DNA from 3 places in the Sporosarcina sp. Y1011 genome. Region 1 is predicted to be linked to each of the others. Evidence: riboswitches for the same ligand, from Rfam matches in the RefSeq annotation. Region 1 holds a riboswitch; each other region holds the start of a gene.

The links. A riboswitch is a leader RNA that binds a small molecule or an ion and turns the genes downstream of it on or off. The one in region 1 is predicted to bind S-adenosylmethionine.
Region 2: it holds a riboswitch for S-adenosylmethionine, as region 1 does, so the genes downstream of both, AC25Y5_RS11615 (MFS transporter) here and metA (homoserine O-acetyltransferase MetA) in region 1, are expected to answer to the same signal.
Region 3: it holds a riboswitch for S-adenosylmethionine, as region 1 does, so the genes downstream of both, metK (methionine adenosyltransferase) here and metA (homoserine O-acetyltransferase MetA) in region 1, are expected to answer to the same signal.

What each region holds. Positions count from the first base shown of each region.
Region 1 is NZ_JBYHFP010000001.1:125,307-133,547, reverse strand. It holds gene AC25Y5_RS00680 (hypothetical protein) at 123-881, opposite strand; gene metA (homoserine O-acetyltransferase MetA) at 942-1,850, opposite strand; SAM riboswitch class I at 2,019-2,125, opposite strand; gene AC25Y5_RS00670 (hypothetical protein) at 2,264-2,443, shown strand; gene AC25Y5_RS00665 (PP2C family serine/threonine-protein phosphatase) at 2,681-3,352, opposite strand; gene AC25Y5_RS00660 (NUDIX domain-containing protein) at 3,349-4,104, opposite strand; gene AC25Y5_RS00655 (spore germination protein GerW family protein) at 4,135-4,500, opposite strand; gene AC25Y5_RS00650 (SIMPL domain-containing protein) at 4,546-5,196, opposite strand; gene AC25Y5_RS00645 (N-acetyltransferase family protein) at 5,512-6,018, opposite strand; gene AC25Y5_RS00640 (N-acetyltransferase family protein) at 6,112-6,627, opposite strand; gene AC25Y5_RS00635 (GNAT family N-acetyltransferase) at 6,706-7,152, opposite strand; gene AC25Y5_RS00630 (YitT family protein) at 7,286-8,158, opposite strand; gene AC25Y5_RS00625 (metal-dependent hydrolase) at 8,237-8,241, opposite strand, start outside.
Region 2 is NZ_JBYHFP010000009.1:1,070-9,310, reverse strand. It holds gene AC25Y5_RS11640 (DUF6792 domain-containing protein) at 1-1,667, opposite strand, end outside; gene AC25Y5_RS11635 (hypothetical protein) at 1,716-2,378, opposite strand; gene msrA (peptide-methionine (S)-S-oxide reductase MsrA) at 3,320-3,853, opposite strand; gene AC25Y5_RS11625 (1,2-dihydroxy-3-keto-5-methylthiopentene dioxygenase) at 3,901-4,413, opposite strand; gene AC25Y5_RS11620 (2-hydroxy-3-keto-5-methylthiopentenyl-1-phosphate phosphatase) at 4,438-5,112, opposite strand; gene AC25Y5_RS11615 (MFS transporter) at 5,509-6,759, opposite strand; SAM riboswitch class I at 6,885-6,975, opposite strand; gene AC25Y5_RS11610 (molybdopterin oxidoreductase family protein) at 7,139-8,241, shown strand, end outside.
Region 3 is NZ_JBYHFP010000028.1:13,484-21,724, forward strand. It holds gene pckA (phosphoenolpyruvate carboxykinase (ATP)) at 1-1,087, opposite strand, end outside; SAM riboswitch class I at 1,275-1,393, shown strand; gene metK (methionine adenosyltransferase) at 1,585-2,781, shown strand; gene AC25Y5_RS18220 (gamma carbonic anhydrase) at 2,888-3,400, opposite strand; gene AC25Y5_RS18225 (alpha/beta hydrolase) at 3,515-4,309, shown strand; gene AC25Y5_RS18230 (histidine phosphatase family protein) at 4,306-4,932, shown strand; gene AC25Y5_RS18235 (methyl-accepting chemotaxis protein) at 5,095-7,095, shown strand; gene lepB (signal peptidase I) at 7,278-7,805, shown strand; gene AC25Y5_RS18245 (AAA family ATPase) at 7,805-8,241, shown strand, end outside.

The DNA of each region.
Region 1 (8,241 bases):
AGTATCTTGAAGTTTAATTATTAAAAAGAGAGCACATCCAATAGCCATGTGAAATGACTGTTGGACAGCTCTCTCTATATCAATTACCATGCTTGAATTCAAATCAAGTGAGCGTCACCTGTTCATTCAGTATTTTCCTCTTTTTCTTCCTGCTTGTGATTTAACATGAAACGTGTCGAATTTTGTTCCTGTCCGCTCAGTACTTTAGGAACGCGCGAAGTTGTCGTATTATAGCTGCCTTCTATTTTTCTTGTTAAAAAGGATGTTCGCTCGTAAAGGGCAGAGCGGAGATTATCCAGTTGTCTAACTACCTTCTCCAACAATCCCTCTTGGTTGTCCAACCTTATGATTACATCCTTTTGAACGTTCTTATGCTGCGAAAATTGGTGAGATAATTGCTGTTGCTGATTCATCTGCTCATTTATTTTAAAGAGTACTTCCTCGTTTGCAGATGTAATTATTTCAATGCGCTTTATAATTTCTTGATTTGATTGACTTATCCCCTTTACTTGCACATTACAATCCTGATTCAAATTTCTCAGGTTCCAAAACCTCTCAAGAAGCACTTGATTCTTATCTTCTAATTTCGAAAACGAATTTTGTGCCCCCTTCTCAAAATTTTCCCGGCGGATATCATTTTCTTTTAATTCCGATAGTTGATCATGAATTGATATCATTCGATTTGATTGTGCTTTACTTTGTCGTTTCAGTAAGTTCTCCATCATATTAAACCGGCGGTTGGTTGTTTCGGTCGCTTCCTTCTGTTCTTTCATCCATTCCGCTAAAGGGTCTAATTTGAAGTGTTCTTGATTTTGGTTTTTAATGTCCTCATTATTTTTAAAGACATTCGGATGCCCTTTTTCATTGATAAACAACCCCACACTTTTTCCCCCTTTGTCGTATTATCTTATGCACTATACGATAAAAAGGTCATTAAACAGTTATTCCCACACATAAGGCGTTTCTTGATAGACATAATAATTAAGCCAATTTGAGAAAAGCAAATGAGTATGTGAGCGCCATGTGTTCAAAGGTTCTTTAGTGGGATCATCATTCGGAAAATAGTTTTGTGGTATCTCAATGTCTACCCCTCTTTTAAGGTCACGTGCATATTCCTCCGCAAGTGTATCCGCGTCATATTCCAAATGACCTGTAACCATAATATGTTTGTTGTCTTTGGAAAGGACTATAAAAGCTCCTGCATCTTCAGACTTGGCGAGTAGAAGTAAACGAGGGTCATTTTCAATTTCTTCTATTGAGACAGACGTATAGCGTGAATGCGGCGCTCTGAATTCATCATTAAAGCCTCGTGAAAGATTGATGGTAGGATCGGATAAACGATGTGTAAAAACGCCTGAGCATTTTTTCGGCAATTCAAATTTCCCGATTCCATAATGATGATAAAGAGCTGCTTGAGCACCCCAACAAATATGTAAAACTGATGTTACATTTAATTTTGACCATTCCATAATTGCCGTTAATTCTTTCCAGTAGTTAACATCTTCAAATTCCAAATGCTCAATGGGTGCACCGGTAATGATCAAGCCATCGAAACGGCGATGTTTCACTTGTTCAAATGTCGCATAGTATGCATCTAGATGTGTTTTACTAACATTTTTCGAATCATGTGTTGCTGTATTCAAAAATGTAACATTTACTTGCAACGGTGTATTTCCCAGCAATCGTAGAAGCTGTAACTCAGTTCTTTCTTTCTCAGGCATTAAATTTAGAATTGCAATAGTCATAGGACGTATATCTTGAGATGTTGCACGTTCTTCATCCATCACGAATATTTTTTCCTTCTTCAATAGTTCTACTGCCGGTAATTGTTTCGGTATATTGATTGGCATTTGTCGTCTCCCCTTTTCGATTTTATATGTATGATTTTTTAAATAGCGGTAGGCTCCTGCAACTCGATGCAATTCATCTTGAAAACCTTATAACTTCCTACCTTTTTAAAATATAAAAAACCCTTTTTTCTGTAGGATAAGAAAAGAGGGTTCTTTTTAGGCTCTAAGCTCTTATCTCTCAAGAATTGATCTTGTTGGAGGTAGCACCTTCCTGACTAGGTCAGAGGTTGCTGAAGCTTCACAGGGCCAATTCCCTCTGCTTCTCTTGATAAGAATATTTAATTAACTTCCATTATACTACTTAACTTACTATTGTAAAAGGTCTTTTTCTATTGCAAAAATTTTCATCGGATAAATCCCTCTTATAAAGCCACCTTAACAAAGTACTTATTGAAATGAAAGGAGCTGTTACAATGGGGAGAGATGACAACAAAACTGGCGGGAACAATGCGCGTTCGTTACCGCAGACACCGAAAAACCAAAAAATAAAACCTGGTGACATGAGTGAAGAAATTGCTCGAGAGTTTGCTGAACTGAGTTCCCTGAAACCAAAGCGTGAACGCATGAATCCAAATGAAAAGAAAAGAAAATGAGTAACCTAAACAAAAAACTGTAAGTAAAACGATGAACCCTCGCGCCAGCGTCATGCTGACGCGGGAGTTTATTTATACTCAGTCTGCTTTCTGCGCTTGCTTTAAATCTGCCTTCATCCCCTATAATCGCTCGGGATGCTGCCTTCCTTTTCTACTTCCACATTCCATGCAACAATTGTTGTACTGTCTCGTACATTTTGTCTTTCAATTTCCTTTAACAACTGTGAAATACCTTCATCAAGTTTTTTCATTCAGCTCAGCAACAAGATTTAATGGATTCGAAAAAGGTTCGCCTGGGCATTCCACCAAACCGTCAGTCGTCAAAAAAATAAGGTTGTTCCCTTTTCTCAATTCTCTTGTTCCTGAAGTGTAGCATGGTACTGCTTGCTCAAACGTATTCACCTGACCAATCCACTCGAAGAATTGCCTTTGGTTGAGTTGAAATTGGTTCAGCGCAATCAGATCCGGATGCAATACGTATACTAGGCAATCTCCAACGGAAAACCACCATACATAATTAGCTTTCCTCACTACGATAAGACAAGCCGTTTCTCCTGTGACACACCTGCATTTGTCCAAAAACTTCTCGGATTGAAAAATTTCAAGGAGCTTCACTTCCAAATATTTAAAATCCAGAAAACCCTTTATGTTTATAATCTCTACAAAATCACTTTTAAACTGTTCAAGTGTATCAATGACAAGTTTCGCACTTTCGGCACTTTTATGTGCATCCAAAATAGCCGCGAATTCCCAATCCTCATTTTGCCAAATAACAAAGCCATCCTCATTCTTGGTTTGTCCCGCTGAAGAATTACCTCCAAAACGACCAACTGCCATACGATTAACCCACCGAACATCCCGTTCATCGATAAAGTCCTTTTCACTTCCAACCCAAGAGTGATTATTCATGAACGCTCGACCAATCGATATGGCCTCACTTCATAACCCTCATAGGCAATCGTCACTTTATTCAAGGCATCCTTCACTCTAGAAACGAATTGCGGGCGTTTTATCCAGTCTTCTACTTGTTCTTTATCAAAGTCAACAAATTGTACGTCAATCGTTTCAGGAGGCTGCGCAGCCGTCACACCAGAAATGACTCTCCCACGGAAAACTATACAGATGATGCCCGCCGTGATATTTTGATAAACGCCGACCATGTCACCGATTTCAGCGTAGTTGCCTGTTTCTTCTAGCACTTCCCGTTTAACCGCTTCTTTTAACGTTTCACCTGGCTCGACTCGTCCACCCGGCATTTCATATGTATCATTTCGGTGATTGTTCCGTACAAGCAATACCTGTCCTTCCTCATTTACAATGTAACCACTAACAGCAACAATCTGTTTAGATTGCCCATAATCCCCTGTTGAAGTGAAAAACTCTTCATTTGATGAGGTATATAACGAACCGAATGTTTTTCGATGTCTTTGCGCTTGTGAATGCATTTTAGAAGCTCGGATGGCGGCATCCACCGTTTCATAATGTGCTCTGCTATCGTATGACCATAATGCCATAATCTCCGTCAGTTCTTCATTAACCCACCGTCCAACCAGCTGCGCCCCATGCGTCAGCTGATTCGGTAGCAAATAGGTGTGGAAAAACTGTGTAAACGTTTCGTACATCGGCGGTTCTATCTTGTACGTTTTTCTGCGATACAGCATATAATGATTCTCCCTTAAACAAATACATATTTAACGAGCATTTTTCAATAACCGAATTAGACCCAATGTGAAAACAGAAAAGAGTATTAAAGTGAATTTAGGGTCAATGATAGGTCTAAACCTAACTTTTTCCGAATCTATTTCATAGACCCCTAGAGGTCGGATGGCAATACGCCCCCCACCTCCTTCTCCTTGGCCTACCGAAGAATTTCCAGTTTCTTCCGAATAACCCCCTCCCCCGCCAACGATATAATTGAGCTTTGCTACAGGAAGAACTTTTTTGTTTTTAAATTCAACCGGTTCACCGAAAACCAACGATACGTCCCGCTGCCGTCTAAATTTTTCAAATATCCTTCCAACTGGTGATTGGTATACAGCAGTTTTTTCAGCGTCCATTTCTCTCCTACTCTCTTAAGTTTTCGTCATTACTGGGATTCCGTTTTAATATTGAAATTCAACTCTTACAGTAGCGTTAATCGTGATTTGTCCTTGTTCAATCGGAGTTGCCACTGCCATTTCCTTCGCTGAAAAAGAACGATATAAGATGGGTTCTGCTTTTAATTCTTCTACAATTTTAATTGGCTGAGGGTCAAGTTGCAGCTGCATTGTCGCAGCAATGGTTTGCGCTTTAACGAGAGCATTTTTCAATGCTAGGCTCAATGCTTCTTGATAATGAAGTTGTTCATCTTCAACAGTGAACTGAATGTTTGAAACCCTGTTAGCCCCGTTTTGAACAGCCACGTCTATCACATTTCCAACTTGATCAATATCTGAAATTTTTACAGTGATTGCATTTGTCACTTCGTATCCTCTAAATATTTGTTCACCTTCAATATAGTCATATTCAGGAAGTATATTATACGAAACTGTTTGTATATTTTTCCTTGCAATTCCTAATTTTAATAATGATTCAATGACTTGATTCATCAAATAAGCATTTTCTTGCTGTGCATGGCTAAGTTGTTTAGCTTCTGTAATTACTTCCAATTGAATTTGAGCTGTATCCGGGGCAACTGAAAGACTCCCAATCCCTGTAACAGTCATAACGCGATGTTGCCGTCGACTCATTTGTTGTGCATACGGATAATACATTTGCCTCCACCTTTCCTGAGCATCATTATGCTTCTTTAGATAGTATGCTAATTGCTTGGAAAAGATAATTGAAGTAGTACTAAACAGAGAAACGAAACCTAACTTCTAACGGAGATGCATCCATTTTTCGAGAACTTCAAAAACATCTGCATTGGATTTCTTACCAAATATTATAATGATTATAATAACCTAGAAAATGGATGTTTAATTTCCGACAGGTTCTTTACTTCTATTCCCGTGCATACCTTATCTACACAAAATTGCTTAATTATTTCTCGGGCAATAATCTAGATAATCTTCTCGAATTCCTTATTTTTACATTCCATCCCATCCATATGCGACTTCACACAACTTCTTATCATCAATTTCAATTTCTCCGTGAACGATTTTCTTTCCACCTAACGCTTCATAGAATAGGCAAGCCGGGTTCTCTTCTATCGCCCATATGAGCATTGAATTAAAATTATTATATTTCAAATCTTCCACAACCGCCTGAAAAAGTAATCGCCCAATCCCTTGTCCTTGGTATTCTATCAAGAGATAAATTGCATATAATTCCCCTGTATATGCTTCATATTTCCCGGTACGTTCTTTTCCACCTGTAGAAAATCCTATGACTTGACCATTTTCATTTTCTGCTATGTATACGTGATTCTCTGTTATCTCCTTTTTCCAAATCAGCTCACGCTTCTCGTAGGAAAGGCTTTTTAAAAAAGTGTCCGGTACAATTCCTTTGTATGTCGTTCTCCAAATATCCACATGTACTTTTGCAATTCCTTTTGCATCTTCTACCTTTGCTTTTCGAATTAATATCTTACTCACTCCTTTCATTGTTGTAAGAAGACCTGGCAATGGTTTAGCTAAGTATATTTCTCTCTCGCTTTAAAAAGTTATTCCCCACTAATTTTACATATATTAGCTACTTTTAAAATCAGTTATGTCGGTCCATCCATATGCGATTTCAATCAACTTTTTACCCCCCATTTCAATTTCTTTGGTATCAATTTCTTTTCCGCCTAGTGCCTCATAAAATTGGCATGCTGGATTTTCTTTTATGACCCATATGAGCATTGAATTCAAATTATTTCTCTTTAAATCATCTACTACCAATTTAACCAGTGATCTACCAAGCCCTTTTCCTTGGTGCTCTTTCAAAATGAAAATCGTATATAATTCACCTAAATACGTTTTGTAGGTACCCGTACGTTCTTTTCCACCTGCAGAAAATCCAATCACATGACCATTTTCATCCTCTGCTATGTATAAATTATTCTCGATAATCGCTCGCTTCCAAATCGGCTCCCGTTTATCATATGAGAGGTTATTCAAAAAATCGTCCGGCACAATCCCTTTGAATGTCGTCCTCCAACTATCCACCTGGACTTTTGTTACACCAGTTGCATCCTCTCTATTTGCTATGCGGAAACCCATTCCAATCCCCCTCAATTTGACCATATAAATTAAGAATCGCTTCCATGCAAGGCACAGAAACGATTCCGTTGACAGCTACTATAACTTCAATAAATGTGTCGTCTCGGAAGCGGAGTCGTCCAGTTCGAATCCATTTGCCCTATAAAAAGCATCTGCTTTGAATGAATCTGTTCGTACTGTCACTTCATTGAACGTACTTCGTGAATGGTCGACGATTTCTTTGAGTAATAGGGATCCTACACCTTGCCGCCTAGCTTCATCCAGCACGTAAAATCTTTGCAAACGAGCAACTTGTGTATCCTCGGAAAAAGGTGATTGATTCACCCCGCCGATTGCTACTACATTACCTACTTCATTTCTAACAGATAATAAAGCTTCACCCGGTTTATTGAACGTATTTGTTCCATCCTGATAGTCATTGACCAACCGTGTTAAAAATCGATACCCTTCTGTTTCACTTTCCTTCACTAAATGGGCAATATCTATTTCCCCTAAATTATCAACCTGTTTTACTGTATAAGACATCTCTATTCCTCCCATCAATCAAATAATTTAAACATACAGTCTATTTCGACATCCGCTACAATAAAACCTTTTAACAAGCAAAAATGACTTGATACGGATAAATGCTCTCCGCGTCAAGTCATTTTATTGAAACTCATTTCATATCGTCTACGTCATATTGCGCTTTAGAAAAGCCCCTGCCGAGAATTTCAGATGCATTCAAGAAGATGACAAACGAAGTCGGCTCCTTTTTTTGAAGAAGCTTTTTGAAATAGACGGCTTCTGCTTGTTCGACGACACATAAAATCATTGTTTTCTCTTGATTGGAATAGCCGCCGATTGTTTTGATTTTCGTTAATCCTCGATTGATTTCATTTTTGATGATGTCTTGGATTTCCTCTTCTTTATCCGTAATGATGAGAACCAATTTAGTCGGTGACGTTTGCAACTGAACAAAGTCAATTACCTTACTCGTAACATAAATTGCGATCATCGCATAAAGTGCAAGTTCGAAGTTGAAGACAAATGCCGAAGCGACGACAACTAGTCCATCTACAAGCAACTGGGAAAAGCCACTCGAAAGGCCGGTGTATTTCTTGACCAATTGAGCGATTAAAGCAGTACCGCCTGTCGAACCGTTTCCCCTGTACACAATGCCGAGACCGACACCAAGCATAATGCCTCCATAAATCGCACTCAACAATGGATTGTCGACAGCGAGCTTCATGTCCATTGTTAACCAAATGACAAACGGTACAAAAAATGTACCGACTAGTGTTTTTAAACTGAATTCCTTGCCGACAAGTATGACTCCAAGAAATAATAATGGAATATTAATAAGCCATTGCACGTACGCCGGATTAAATAGGAAAAGTTCATACAAAATTGTACTAATCCCGGATACTCCGCCTGCAGCTAATCTAGTTGGTAATAAGAAAATATTGAAGGCCAAACCAACAAGTGCAGCCCCGAAAATAATCTGTATGTATTCAAATAAGACCGTTTTCCTGAATTTTTGTATTGCCATTTATTTATGTTCCCTTTCCTTCGCCTTGCTCATTTGAAAAAAAGCGAGCGATGACATCATTTTTTAGATTTAACAAGATTATA
Region 2 (8,241 bases), on a different contig from region 1:
GGTTGTTCAAACTTGTCTATATAAGCACGTTGAATGCGCTGATTGACTTGGATCTTTTCTTCGTAGTTATCCAATCCCATCCAATACAACCGGGTCGCAGAAGATATATTCACCTTGATGACGGAAGCCCCCCCTCCTGCGGAATAAATGAGGTCATTCCCCACATAGTGCCGATTCGGTTGAGAAAGCCCGTTGATAAGGGCCTCTAATCCATGCGCATCGAACGATCCTAGTATATCTGACAGAAGGTCTTTCCCCGACGCCCATAAAGAATGAAAGTCAGATAGGATGCCGTCCAATTGTTGAATCGCATACATAATCCCCTTGAAACTATCACTGAATCCTTTTGCTGTTTTGATATCAAAAGTCGAAATTGCAAGTAACACACCCGACACATTCTCCACACGTTCTTGTATGCTTCTCAAATAATCGGAAATCCGTTGCCCCTCTTCCCCTGTCATTGCATCGGCAATCACGATGAGGGTCGGAAGTTGCTTGGTCAATGTTTGCAGCCGTTCTTGAATGACAGGAATTTGGTTAACGATTCCCTTGAAAGCCTCATACCGATTCATTACCGCCTTAAACGGATTGGAGAATGTAAATTTCGCAATGTTTTTCAGGCTCAAAGCCCTTTCACTTTCAGGATCTCCAGTCAGTAAGACATTCATATTTTTAAGGAAGTCATTATCGATGCCTGTTGCAAAGTGAAAAAGCCCGTCCATCCCCGCCTCTTCGTAGTAAGGGGATGCTGTCGCTAAAAACTTTTGCAGGGATTGCAACTCTTTGTCTGGTATTCTTGTTATTACATTATCTAGGCCTGTTAAGTCAGGGTTCGTATTGACTACTTGTTCATTCCCGAAACGTATAAAACCTCTAGTAAGATGTAAAGGATAGAGCGCATCTTCTTCGGACGTAATATGCTCGATGTGTATGCCTTTTGATTTGTAGTAGTTTAATGTGAATGTACGGAGTTGATTAGGGTCGAGTTTGTAAAGTTCATCGACATCTTGGAATGGTTGTCTAAACTCTCTTCGGATATCCCTAAAAAATTTAGGATCATTTGCGGCAAGCTGATAGACGGTTGGTGCCGCATCATTTAATGCATAGACTCCGTCAAAATCTGCCCCCAATAAATGCAGCATTTGAATGTGGTTGCCGCCTAGTGAATGACCAATGCCATTTTTTTTCAGTTCAGGAATACTTAGATCATTTTCGGTTTCAATAACCTTATTTATTTCTTCACTTGCCCATTTCTCGAAATCCTTCGCATCTTGCAATTGATCATTTACTTTCCCAGTGAAAATCCCTAATCCATTGTATATCCAGTCGAGCGGTTGCCCATCTCCCTCTCCACCACTCTCTACTTGCTCAGAGCCACGAGGTATCGTATAACTTTGATTAATGCCCTTCTCTGGATCAAAGAAATGAATGACCGTCCCATCGAAACCGCTATCTCTTCCCTCACTTTTGAAGTCATCGGATTTATATAAAGTAATCCCATTTGGCGGTTCCAGACCTGTTTCTTCTATATAAACGCGACGTATTTCCTCTATCGAAATTGAAGTGAATTCGCCATCCTCTACAGTTCCATATTCTAATTTCGCAATGCGCGCTTTAAGAATAGCGGAGTCGAGTACGTCTAGTTGTTCGTCATTTGATTTACGCATCTTGTCCTCCCTTCTAGCAAGACTTCGATAGTGCACTCATCATCTGCTTTAATCCTCAAATTTTACTGATTTGACTAATTTCCAAAAATAATCTTCAATACTTTTTGTATCTGCATTACAATTTGTTGTCCAATCACTGCAATGGTGATCAAACATTAGCCCTAATGCTTTATCACTGTTTTTATGTTTGATGAAGCCTATATGTGAATAGACGGGAATTTTTTCTTCCCCTTCTTGTCCAGTCTCATGAACACTTTTGCCATAATAATAGATATTGTTTTCATCGTCGCTTTTACTATATTCACCCTCATACTGAGCGTAGTCAGACAAGTGTTGTAAACCTACCTTCTCAGAGTCAGGTCGATCTTCAAATTGGCCAAATAAGCCATAGGATAGATTTTCTTCGTTATCTAGCCACGCATATGAAAATCGTTCCCAGTGCTTTTCTCGTTTTTCATAAAGCCCTTCGGATAGTTTAGCATCCACAGGTATCCACATCGTATATGCCTCTGTCCATGGCTTAAAAGCATAATGCCCTTCTGCAACTTCGTCTGTTGAAACGAGGAATGAGCGTGTGTATTCGTCTTGTACGGCAATTGTATCCGGAAGTTCCTTTGTTGTTTCTTCATTAGCGCCTGATTTCTCCATACCTGTGCATCCCCCTATCAAAATCGCAAATACTATCAAGATTGGAATTAGTAATCGTTTCAACTCATAGTCTCCTTTCAATTGTACCCTTCGTTTGTAAGTTGGTTTGTATTTTTTTGTAAATTATTTGTATGTGTTTTTCATGTAGGCATTTAATCTCGGTGGAATACGGCTTCGCAAAATAAATCTGACAACTCCGGAGTACGCTGCATAGATTGTCCAGGCAATTTAAATAAGTCATTATCACTAGCCGACAAATTTAAGTATTGCGTGATTTTCTCTGACTCTTTTATTAATAAGCTAGTTTCATTCTAATAATAAATAACACTCGGCTAACCTACTGTCAAATAACACCAATATCTAACGAATTAGGCCTAGATAATTTAGCCCACTTAAACATGTAGTCTCTATTTTATAAAGTGATAAAAAGTTGTTTAAACTCTAGTAAACTGGTACTTTTTTGATAAAATACCGATATACCCACTCTAGACTTGTTACTTTGGATACATTTTAAGTTTTTGAATATTTAATATATACCTCGATATAAAGATGCTTGAAATGAAGGGATTTATTTGGTACTGGAATTAGGTGGGGTTTTTGTTTTTGGAATAGTGGAGTGGTTACTTGATTTGGTGTGGTGTGTTTGGGCGGTGGTGTGGGTGGTTCGGGCAGTTGTACTCGTTATATGGGCGGTCAGATGCGGGGTTCGGGCGGTTAGCGGCCATATTCGAGCGGTCCACTTCGAGCTTCGAGCGGTTGCATGCGATATATGAGCGGTCTGCCACGGGGTTCGGGCGGTTGCATACCATATTCGGGCGGTCGGCCACGAGCTTCGGGCGGTTGCATGCGATATATGAGCGGTCTGCCACGAATTTCGAGCGGTCGCACGCAATATTCGGGCGGTCGTATGAGCGATTCCCACACTCCCACAGCGTCATCCCCCCATTCCCCAACAAAAAAAGGCAGAGCGCCAAGCAAATGTCTGACACTCTACCCAATCCTTATTATTTTCCCCAGTGCTCCGCGATGAATTCAGTGCGGCCAGAACGGGCACGGTTGTCTGTGTAATGTTCTTTTTCCTTTATGTAATAATCTTGATGGTACTCTTCTGCCCGGTAGAAGGTTTCTGCGGGACGGATTGCTGTGACGATGGGTTTAGAGAAAATGCCGCTTGCCGCTAGGTTGGCTTTTGATTTCTCAGCAATTTCCTGTTGCTCTTCTGTGTAGTGGAAAATGGCGGTTGTGTAAGATGAGCCACGGTCGTGGAATTGACCTTCTGCGTCTGTTGGATCGATTTGTTGCCAGAATACTTCGAGCAACTTTTCATATGAGAATAAGGCAGGGTCAAAAGTGATTTCAACGACTTCTATGTGGCCGGAATCGCCTTTTTTCACGTCTTCATACGTTGGATTATCGAGATGTCCGCCCATATAACCTGACACGATGTCTTGGACGCCTGGCCATTCTTTAAATGGTTTCACCATGCACCAGAAGCATCCGCCTGCAAATGCAGCTTTCTCAAACTTTTTTTCAGTCATTGTCAACATCTCCCTTCATTATATAGCGAGTGTACAAAACTCCTCTTTTAGTAAACCGGTACCCATCCTTCTTGTGTTACGAAGATGCGTGCAGCTACTACTTTGCGATCGGCAGCGAGTGTGAAGTAGTGGCGGATGTTTTCCGGAACGGAGATTAAATCGCCTGGGTTAAGATGCACTTCAAAGAAACGGTCGTCTTTTCCTTGGATGATGAATACGCCGTGTCCGCTGACAATGTAACGTACTTCATCGTCTGTATGATGGTGTTCTTGTTCGAAGTTTTTCAGAAGCTCGTCCAAATTAGGTGTCGCATCTGATAGTGAGATAATGTCTGCTGTTTTATAACCGCGACGTTCTGAAATGTCGTCGATTTCTGTTTTAAAAGCCTTTAGAATTTCTGCTTTTTCTTCATCCGTTAAATTGAATTTTTCACGAAGGTTTTCGGGTAGCTTTGCGATATCCCAGTGCTCATAAACGACTTCTTGTTGCTCCAGAAATGCTGCAACCTCTGTTTGTGTTTCAATAACTTCGTTTGTTCCTTGAATTGTAATTGTCGCCATTTTTATCTCTCCTCTGACATTTTTTTATACTTGCACATTCAAGCGGGCTTCAATGATCCGAATACAGTCATGAAAGTTAGTAAACGGGGAGTAAGGAATATTCAATTCCACGCATTTTTCGATTAAGAAATCCCTAGCAATAACGATATCGGCAAGCTTTGCCGCTTCTAGGTCTGTAATCGAGTCACCGATGACAATGCTCGTTTGCTGTTCGGTCGTGTTGTCGCGAATAATTGTCGGCTTACAGCAACCACAGCCTTGATTTACACAGTTCTCATCACATTCATGCGGGTAAAGGATTTTGATGTGTTCTCCTGAAAAATCGCTTTCGTTGCAATAGACTTTATCGAACGGCCCGAATGGTTCAAGCAATGGGTGAATGAAAAAGTCGATGCCGCCGCTTACGATATAGAGCGGGATGTTTTTCTCGCGGGTGAACTGAACAAATTCACCAAAACCTTCTCTGATTTCCGCGTCCTCCAAAACGAACGACACGATTTGTTCTTTTTGGGAAGTGGGCAATAAAGCAAAGAGTTCTTTGACCCCTTTTTGAATGGACACCTTTTGCGCCATAATATCGTCCTTTATCGCTTCCCATCCCGGTGGAGCAAACTTGTCCATAATATTGATAATATTATCTTTCATCGTAATTGTACCATCGAAATCACAAAAAATTACTGGATTGAACTCTGCACTCATCTATATATCCTCCTTGCTATCTATCAATCAATTACGCCTCGGCGTAATTGCGTCCAGATTTTGAATCGAGCTTGCTCGATTGACTCCTTTCAAAATCTGTGACATCCGCCGGAGGCTTTATCTTTTTTCAGCGGGCGTTTGGACACCTACTGAACAGGATAACAAAACCGCATTCATCTACCACATATGGAGGTGAGAGTCTTCTGCTGAATAAAGATAAAACCCCTTCTATTAGAAGAAGAGGTCATTGATACATCTTCTTATCTACAACAACACAAAGCAAGAAGTAACGCCGTGTCCCTCTACCTAGATAAGAAATCTAGTATTTATTTCAATTAATTGTGATTATTTCATCTACCCATAACTTTGTCAATCAATGCCTACCCGACATTGGTTTTACGAGGTAACCAGCGAAGCTTTTTCCTGTGCCTTTCGCTCTTCCTCTTCCGGTATACGAATGAATTTCACGATGATCGCACTCACTACATAGAGTGCACTGAAAATCCACACGACCCCTTCCGCTCCAACTAACCCGATAAATGCTAAAGCGATTGCTGGTGCTACGAATGTAGACAGACCCGCGGCAAAGTTCAACACGGACATTGCTGCGCCTTTATCCTCACCTGCAACGGATGGTACCAGGGCACCGATTGGAACGTAGCCCGCTACCAAGCCGCCCCAGATGAACCCAACAATGCTCGTCATGAGAATACTACCATTTGTAATCACTGGTACATAGAACAGAAGTGGCGTGAATATCGCACAGCCGATTCCACCAAACCAAATGATTGTGTTTTTCCAACCGAATTTATCGCCAATGAAGCCGAAGACTAAATTGAAAATGATGTTTCCTAAGAAAAACGTTCCCCATAATTGCAGCCAAGCAGTAGTTTCAATGCCATGTTGCGCCATATGCATCGGTAAGAATACCGGGAATCCATAGACACTTAAACTATTGATAACGCGGACAACTCCACCTGCAGCAACCCGTTTGTTTGTTTTCAAAATGGTGATACCTTTCAATAATTCCGTGACTGCTTCTTTTTTGTTCGCGAGTTTTTTCTTTTGGAACTTGTCTTTATTGAGTACTAAAGCAAAGAAAGCACCGAGACATACCCAGAAAATAGATGTCCACATTGTATTGATGTAACCAAGGTGCTGGATAGCGAAACTTGAATAGTATGCGCCCAGCACCATCATTCCCGCACAAAACGCAAACCAGAACCAACCAACGGCAGAACTCAATTTGTTTTGTGGAGTTTTATAAATGACCCATGTCAAGAAAGAATAGGCAAATAACGGATAACCGAAACCTTTAATGAAATAAGTGAGAAGCATAATCGGATAATTCATCGTTGAAAAACCGAACGTGATAAACCCTGCGGTACCGATAATATAGACGGCTAACCCGATTGCCATTGTACGTTTTGGACCAAATACCTCTACACAGACGCCTGAAAACCAAGAAGACAGCGCGATTGAGATTCCGTAGACTGTGAAAATAGCAGCTGACTGTTGAATGGTCAACCCGCTTTCAACTAAAAACGGACTTAGCCAGCCGGCTTCAATTCCGTCCCCCATCATGAACAGCATGACTCCGAAAAAGCCCCATCCTAAATTTTTCGTAATTCCAATTCTTTCTAACATACTGTTCTCTCCATTTCTATTTATAGATGTTGGACAAATTGATTGAAAAATAAAAAAACCCTTTCTGTAAAGACAGAAAGAGTTGGTGGCATACATCGCTAGCGCAATATAAATATGCTTTACCCTTTCTATCTCTCAAGCTACGCTTGCTGGATTTGGCACAATTATGTTGCCGAAGTTTCATAGGGCCAGTCCCTCAACTTCTCTCGATAGAAAAAAAACTATGAAATTGGTCGAACAGTGTCGGAAGTTAAACTAATGAGTTAACTGTATAGAATAATTAATCTTAAGTCAACCACTTATCGAAACTTTCTAAAAAAATAGTTTGATATGTGTTATACTGTCTAGCATAAATCGTTTGTTTGAAAGGATTTTTGCTATGAAATCGTATATTGATATAAAAAATGGTGTTGTCCCTTCGGTTTGTGCACTGGATTGTCCAGACCAATGTGGATTGCTTATTCATAAAGAAGACGGGGAAATCGTTAAAATTGAAGGTGATCCCGATCATCCCATCACAAAAGGCAGTATTTGCAACAAAGTTCGACATATGACTGAACGCCTTTATGACCCAAAAAGGATTACTTCCCCTTTAAAACGCGTCGGGGAAAAAGGCGATGGACAATTCGTTCCAATCAGTTGGCAAGAAGCCATTACAACCATCACAGATCAATGGAAAAAACTGATTTCTGAAGAAGGTCCGGAATCGATTCTTCCTTACAGTTTCTATGCCAATATGGGGAAACTCAGTTCCAAAGGGATGGATCGCCGTTTCTTCAATCGCCTTGGTTCGAGTCAACTGGACCGGACAATTTGTTCAGTCGCTGGCGAGGTTGGCTACAATTACACGATGGGCGGACGTTTTGGAACGGATCCGGAAGAGATGACGGAAACGAAGTTATTTGTTTTCTGGGGCATCAATGCCGTCAGTACCAATATGCACCAAATCATGATCGCGCAAAAAGCGAGAAAAAACGGTGCTAAAATCGTCGTCATTGACGTCCATAAAAACCAGACCGGACGCATGGCTGATTGGTTCATCCCCATTCTTCCCGGAACTGATGGAGCGCTTGCACTCGGAATCATGCATGTTCTTTATAAAGAAAAGCTGGTCAATCAATCGTTTTTGGAACAATATACAATCGGCTATAAAGAGCTCGAGGAACATGTATTGCACTACGACCCGCAAACGGTTTCCGCCATTACGGGCGTGCCAGAGGAAGACATCTATGAACTCGCACGCATGTACGGGACCGTCTCCCCTTCCATGATTCGCATTGGCAATGGGCTGCAACATCATGATAACGGTGGAATGATGGTCCGGACGATTTCCTGTTTGCCTGCTTTGACAGGCCAATGGGCATTGAAAGGCGGAGGGGCGCTCAAATCGAATTCCGATTATTTGACGCATAATACTGCCGCACTCGAACGTCCCGAACTTCAGGTAGTGCCAACGCGCAGATTCAATATGAATTTATTGGG
Region 3 (8,241 bases), on a different contig from region 1:
GCTCTTTCGTTAATTTAGAAATAGGAGGCAGTACGCCGAAAGCGTCTGCAGTCAAGAAAATAATTGTTTTCGGATGACCTGCAACTGAAGGGTCAACGATGTTATCGATTGCTTGAATTGGATATGCTGCACGTGTATTTTCAGTCAAAGATCCATCATCGTAATTAGGAATGTTTGTTACTGGGTCGATAACAACGTTTTCAAGAACTGACCCGAAACGAATTGCACCGAAAATTTCAGGTTCTTTTTCTTGAGATAAATTGATACATTTCGCGTAGCAACCACCTTCGATGTTAAAGACACCAGTGTCAGACCAACCGTGTTCATCGTCGCCGATTAATTTGCGGTTCGCGTCAGCTGAAAGTGTTGTTTTGCCTGTTCCTGAAAGACCGAAGAACAAAGCAACATCGCCATCTTCGCCGACGTTAGCAGAACAGTGCATCGGCATGATGCCATTTTCAGGTAGGAAGTAGTTCATGACAGAGAAGATTGCTTTTTTCATTTCACCAGCATATTCAGTACCACCAATGAGAACGATACGTTTTTCCATTGACACAATAATGAACGTCTCGGAATTCGTGCCGTCAACTGCAGGATCCGCTTTAAAAGAAGGGGCTGAAATGATAGTAAATTGCGCTTCGTGTTCCAAGAGCTCTACTTCAGTCGGGCGAATAAATAATTGATGGACGAATAGGTTATGCCAAGCAAATTCATTCACGACTTGAATGGATAGACGTGAAGCTGGATCTGCACCAGCGAATCCTTTGAAGACGAACAGTTCGTCTTTAACTTTTAAGTGAGTAAGCATTTTATTATATAATAAGTCAAATACATCAGATGAAATCGGACGGTTTACGCTGCCCCAATCGATTTTGTCTTTGGAGGACGCTTCCTCGACAATATATTTATCTTTAGGGGAACGACCTGTATACTTCCCTGTTCGAGCCGTGACTGCTCCATCGGAAGTCAGTTGAGCTTCTCCACGTGATATCGCTTTTTCAACAAGTTGTGGTACTGAAAGTTGAATTTTTATATTTTCACCGGAAAGAAGGTTATTTAGATCGTCGCTAATCTTTGCTGTAATCATAATTATGTACCGTCCTTTACTCATAGTCCCATATAATTGGGTGTCATGTCATCACATTTCTTAAATAGTATAACACATTAAGAATAATAATCTATATTAATCAAAATCTCAAGCAATTAGATGTAAAATCGGCAAAGAAATTTGACAGGGAACAAGTTTTTTCGTAGCATATATAGTTGAACGGATACTCTTATCCCGAGCTGGTGGAGGGGTCAGGCCCAATGAAACCCGGCAACCTGCAATGACTTAATTGTCTGCGCAAAGGTGCCAAACCTGTAGCAAGGCACAGTCCTTGTATGATAAGAGTGAAAGGTGCTTTTAAAATCATGCCTTTCCTCATGTATTAGTACGTGAGCGAAGGGCTTTTTAATTTGTTTAGCCCTTTATCCTCGTGTATAGAGCTCGCAGTGGCTTGTAGTCTTTCCTGAATCCGGGAGGACTCTACATGGGACATATGAGTACCGTATCAATCTCGTAGGATATAAGGAGGAAAAGACATGACTAACCGCCGACTGTTTACTTCAGAATCGGTAACTGAAGGACATCCAGACAAAATGTGCGACCAAATTTCAGATGCTATCCTTGATGCTATTTTGGAGGAAGATCCAAATGCACGCGTAGCATGTGAAACGACAATCACTACAGGACTGGTACTCGTAGCAGGTGAAATCACGACGACTACATATGTCGATATTCCAAAAGTTGTGCGCGAAACTGTTAAAGGAATTGGTTACGTTCGAGCGAAATACGGATTTGATTGGGAAACGTCTGCAGTTCTCACTGCGATCGATGAACAATCAGCCGATATTGCTGCGGGTGTTGACCAAGCACTTGAAGCGCGTGAAGGATTAATGACAGATGACGAACTTGAAGATATTGGAGCAGGCGACCAAGGTTTGATGTTTGGTTATGCTTGTAATGAGACACCAGAACTGATGCCATTACCAATCAGCTTAGCCCATAAACTATCCTTTAAACTTGCACAAGTACGTAAAGATGAAACACTTTCGTACCTAAGACCGGATGGGAAAACGCAAGTGACTGTAGAATATGATGAAAATAATATACCGGTTAGAATTGATACGATTGTTATTTCAGCACAACATCATCCTGAAGTGACACTTGAGCAGATTCAAAGTGATATTAAGGAATTCGTTATTAATCCAGTTGTACCAACTAATTTAATTGATGGAGAAACAAAGTACTACATCAATCCGACTGGCCGATTTGTAATAGGTGGACCTCAAGGAGATGCGGGTCTGACTGGCCGTAAAATCATTGTTGATACGTATGGCGGTTATGCACGTCATGGCGGTGGGGCATTTTCGGGGAAAGATCCTACAAAAGTGGACCGCTCAGCTTCATACGCGGCTCGTTATGTTGCAAAAAACATCGTTGCAGCAGAACTTGCAGACCGCTGTGAAGTCCAGTTGGCTTATGCAATCGGTGTAGCTCAACCTGTATCGATTTCCATTGATACATTCGGAACAGGTACCGTTGAGGAGAGTAAACTCGTGGAACTGACACGTGAACTCTTTGACCTTCGTCCAGCAGGTATCATTAAAATGCTTAATCTCCGTCGTCCTATCTACAAGCAGACGGCAGCGTATGGTCACTTCGGCCGCACGGATGTTGATCTGCCATGGGAACAAACGGATAAAGCTGCAACATTGAAAGAATTAACAGGGAAATAATTATTGAAAATGCCGGAAGCAAGGACTCATCCTTAGCTTCCGGCATTTTTTATCGTGTGTTATTATCCTTCAATAAAAAAAGCCGCCAATCAATGGCGGCAATACATCACTTTTGTAGACTCTTATAATATTGCCCTTTTTCCGCGTATTCACGAACAATTCTTTCCATATCTGCACGGTCGTCTTCATTCAGTTCTCGAACAACTTTTGCCGGTGAACCGAGTGCTAACATATTCGGTGGAATCTTCTTACCGGGCGGTACTAGACTGCCCGCTCCAATAAATGCCCCCTCGCCGATTTCAGCCCCATCTAGAATGATGGAGCCCATGCCAATCAGCGCTCCTTTTCTTACTGTGCAGCTATGTAGAGTAACTTGGTGTCCAATCGACACTTCGTCCTCAAGGATTAGTGGAGAGTGTGGGCTTTGATGTAGGCAGCACAAGTCTTGCACGTTCACTTTACGTCCAATAATTGTAGCTGAGACATCACCGCGAATCACAGTATTGAACCAGATTGACGATTCGGCACCAATTGTTACATCTCCAGAAATTGTTGTATAATCTGCAATGAATACGGATGGATCGATTACGGGTGTTTTATCTTTGTAGGGATAAATCATTCAACTCTCCTCATTTCTTTATGTAGTGTATAATTATCGTAACAAAGATTAGGATTTTATAGAAGGTTAAGAGTTAAACAATAGAAAGAAAATAATGTAATAGGTAAGGGGAAGATGACCGTGTGGAAATGGGAAGCGGAAGGACAGCCTAAAGCTGTCGTGGCGATCGTTCATAATGTGTACGAACATCATAGTAGAAATGCTTGGCTAATTCAGAAGCTTCGTAATAGTGGTTTCCATGTCGTGGCAGGTGATTTACCTGGACACGGAGTAGAAAGTCAAGGGAAAATCCACAACGAACAGGTTGATACATACACTAAATATGTGGAAAAGTTAATAGAGGTCGGTCTCGGTGATAATCTACCTTTTTTTATTATAGGACATGGAATGGGTGCGACGTTCGTCATGCGTCTTTTGCAAAGAAAGAAAATTGAGTGTGCAGGAGTTGTATTCAGCTCGCCTTGGTTGGCGCTGCGTCACCAACCGCCGAAATTTTCGAACGTACTGACTAAACTTTCATCTTCTACTAAGCTGGATCATGAAATCGATGTTGAAATGTTGACTCGTAACAGTGAGTTATATGAAGAAATACGGTCAGATGAGAATTATGGCACTGAAAGCACGGTATCTTGGTACAAAGAGTTACAGGCATTCATGAAATTGGTGGTACAGCACGAAGGAAACATGCATGATACTCCAGTTTTAATGCACATTGCAGAGGAAGATAAAATTACGGATACCTCCACTGTGAAGAAGTGGCTCATTAGGCAAAATCTATCTGAATTACAGTACAAGCAATGGAAGCATTTGTACCATGATATTTATCAGGAACCAGAACGAGAAGAAGTTTACTTATATACGGAGTCATTTATGAATAATGTACTGAGATCTGTTGGATACGTCGTGTGAGAACAGCAGTAAATTTTTCTAGCAAAGGGGTGTTTAATATTACGACTTTTGGATTTGTGAGGCATGGAGTCACTACGTGGAATAAAGAAGGACGTGCTCAAGGGAGTACTGATATCCCGCTTGACGAAGAAGGAATTGAAATGGCTAACCGAGTGGCAAAAAGGCTTTCGAGCGAACAATGGGATTTCATTTACACAAGTCCCTTAATGCGGGCAGCAAAAACAGCAGAAATCATTGCTGAAAGTAGTATTGGAATTCCTCTGATAGCTGACAACCGTCTGCGTGAATCAGGGGGTGGCTTAATTGAAGGAATGACGGAAACAGAGCGCGTTGCAAAATGGGGTCATTCGTGGAGAAAGCTTGAACTAGGGTTCGAACCGCAAGAGGAAATTGTCTCACGCGGTTTGGAATTTGTTAAGGAAATGAACGCGGCATATCCTGGAAAAAGAATCCTAGTTGTTAGTCACGGTGGATTTCTCGGCCGTTTGATCAACGAACTAGTTCCCCATAAAGACTTGAGAGATAATCTTGAAAATACTTCACTTACAATCATTGAGCTTCGAGAAGAAAGAAACATGTGCGAATTATTTAATTGTACGAAGCATTTACAAATGGTTGATTAACAAAGCGCCAGCTAATGGCGTTATTTTTTTTGAGGAAAAATACTATCTGAACCGTTGAGGCGATGCAATTCTGGAATAGATCAAATAATAAAATAATGCTTCAGTCTTAGAGTCTTTTAGACTATACTTGAACTAAAAGGAATAATGAAAAGGGGAAATAGGATGAAATCAATTCGCACAAAAATTGTAGCTGGCGTTTTTTTACTATTTTTTGTTTCGGTTTTATTCATTTATGGCGTTGTCAGTACGCAGATGGAGAAAAATGCTACCGCAAATGTATTGAATAACAGTCAAGTCACTATTAAAGAAATGAATTATTCAATACATAACTTTCTGATGCAATATGAATATGCTTTAGGAATGGTGTCAGAAAACAGTAACGTTATTGATTATATCGATACACAAACTGGAAAAGAAAATGTAACGGCTACGCTAGACAAAGGGATAGATGTTGCTTTCCTAACTTATCGAAATAATTTATCTGAAACTGAAGCAATCTTTTTTGGATTTGAAAATAAACATACAAAACTTTCTGGGGACACTCCTCCGCCGGAAGGATATGACCCGACTTCACGAGGATGGTATCAATTGGCAAAGAAAAGTCCTAACGAAGTCATTTGGACAGATCCTTATATTGACGCATTTACGGGCGGCTACGTCATAACGGTAACAAAAGGAATAATGAAAGATGGCGAATTTGTCGGAGCAATTGGGGTCGATCTTCTATTAACATCTCTATCTGACAGAATCGGCAAAACGGATCCTGGCTTCGATGGTTATCAGTTCATTTATGATGCAACAGGCGTAGCTGTCGTTCATCCTGTTACGCAAGGAGAGAGCAGCATCGAAGAGAAACATGTTGCCTCACTGTATACAGATGGGAAAACAGACGGAGTAATCGAGTTTACTGAAAATGGTAGAAAAAAGATTGGCGTTTATGAGACAGTGGATGGTTTTGACTGGAAAATTGGAACGGTTTATGATGTAGGTGCCATAAAAGGATCCATAACTGAGGCGCGCAATCTAATTTTAATCATAGCGCTTATTACTGAATTGGCCGTCATTGTTGTTTTGTGGATACTTATATCACGGCTTATCAGACCTCTTTATACGTTACAATCGGCAATGGACAAAATGGCTGATGGGGATTTAAATGCACATGCCGAAGTGAACTCGAAAGATGAATTTGGTCAACTGGCAACCAATTTTAATACAATGGGTTCTAAAATTCGAGATTTAATTACGCTCGTTAACAGCTCCGTCAATGAAGTTCGTCTCGCTGCAGAAAGCTTAAGTGCATCCGCGGAAGAGACGAATGCCGTAAGTGAGCAGATGGCTGGAGCGATTGATGATATTGCGTCTGGTGCAACAAAGTCTGCGCATGATTCTGAAGACGTTACAAAAACGGTCGACCACTTAGGTAATCAAATCGTTGAAATTCAAGAAAAAGCCAGCATTATGACGGGGATTGCCAAGGAAGCCGAGGTAGTCAATAAGAGCGGACTTAGTCAAGTCAATCAACTACAATCATCGTTCGATGGCTGGAAGAACAACCTACAGTCGATGGCGGATGTCGTTGGTGAATTGGAAACAAAAGTCGGAGCAATCGGAGTAGTGATGGAAACGATTACTCAAATTTCTACGCAGACGAACTTGCTGGCACTTAATGCGAGCATTGAAGCCGCACGGGCGGGCGAACATGGTAAAGGCTTTGCTGTGGTAGCGAATGAAGTGCGTAAACTTGCAGAACAATCTGCTCGTGCTACAGAGGAAGTGAAAGCAACTGTTATGGAGCTTCAAAATGGTTCTCGTCAAGTTTCCATGCAAATGAGAGAAACGGGAGCGACATTCGAGGAACAAGGTAAAGTGGTAGAAGCTACACAAGTGACGTTCGGTGATATATCCGAACTGATGAATAAGTTAGAGCAGTCAATTAGTAGTGTCTACGATGAGGTCAATAAGGTAGTTGAGCATAAAGAAATGGTCATGCAGACAATTGAAACAATGGCGGCAACCGCTGAAGAAACAGCGGCTGCAAGTGAAGAGATTAGTGCGTCGACAGACGAACAGCTTCGAGCAATCCAAGAGGTGGCACAAGCCGCGGACACTTTGTCGGAGTTAAGTGACGACCTTTATAAAGCAATCAGTCATTTCAAAATCTGAAAATAGCATTCATAACTGAACTAAGCACTGTCTTCGGACAGTGCTTTATCAATTTAGAAAAGAACTTTGACGTTTAGCAGGAAAAATGGATTAAGAATAGAATATAGAGCATAGGTAGTTGAGAAGAGAGTAGTCTCGTTTTGTATGGAAATAAAACAACGATAAGAGTTGGAGGGTATGAGATGAAAGAAGGAGAAAAAAGAGATCTTATTTCATGGATTCAATCATTAGCAATAGTCTTCATTATTGCAATTTCCGTACGACAATTTCTCTTTACACCGGTAGTTGTTTCCGGTCAATCGATGCAGCCAACTTTTGAAAATGATAATAAAGTCGTCATTTCAAAGGTATATAAGATTGATCGCTTTGACACGATTGTTTTTCATGCTCCCAATTCTGACGATGATTTCATCAAGCGAGTAATCGGTCTGCCGGGCGACGTAGTTGTCATGAAAGACGACGTACTTTACATAAACGGTGAAGAATATGAAGAGGTCTATCTCCGAGACATGAAAGAAAATATTTTCAAAGGACAAAAATTAACGCAGGATTTGAAGGTAGAAGTGCCGGAAGGTTATTTGTATGTCCTCGGCGATAATCGGAGAAACAGTACAGATAGCAGAATCATTGGCTTCATTGATGAAAAGTCGGTTGTGGGTTCAGTGAAATTCAGGTTCTATCCATTCCAAGAAATCGGAGTTCCTAAGTGATGCATCAATCCAATCATTCTTTCATCCTTGGAATTGACGGTGGTAGTGGATCAGGGAAAACTACGTATGCTCTAACATTGCAGCAACAGTTAGAAGGTTCAATGGTCTTTCACCTTGATGACTTCATTCGAAAAAAGGAAGACAGATATAATGAGAATTACGAAGAGTGGTATTGTTATTATCATTTGCAATGGCGGTACGATTATTTAATGCGAAAATTACTGCAACCATTAAAAAGTGGTTGCAGTTTAAATGATACGCTTGAGTTTTATGACAAAGAAACGGACAGCTATGTGCTAAGGCAAGTTGAAGTACCGGCAGGAACTACTGTTATCATTGAAGGTGTTTTCTTACAGCGTCCGGAACTGAGACTGTACTTTAATAAGGTCATCTATCTAGATGTGGATAGAGAGAAGAGATTAAAGCGAGTCTTGGA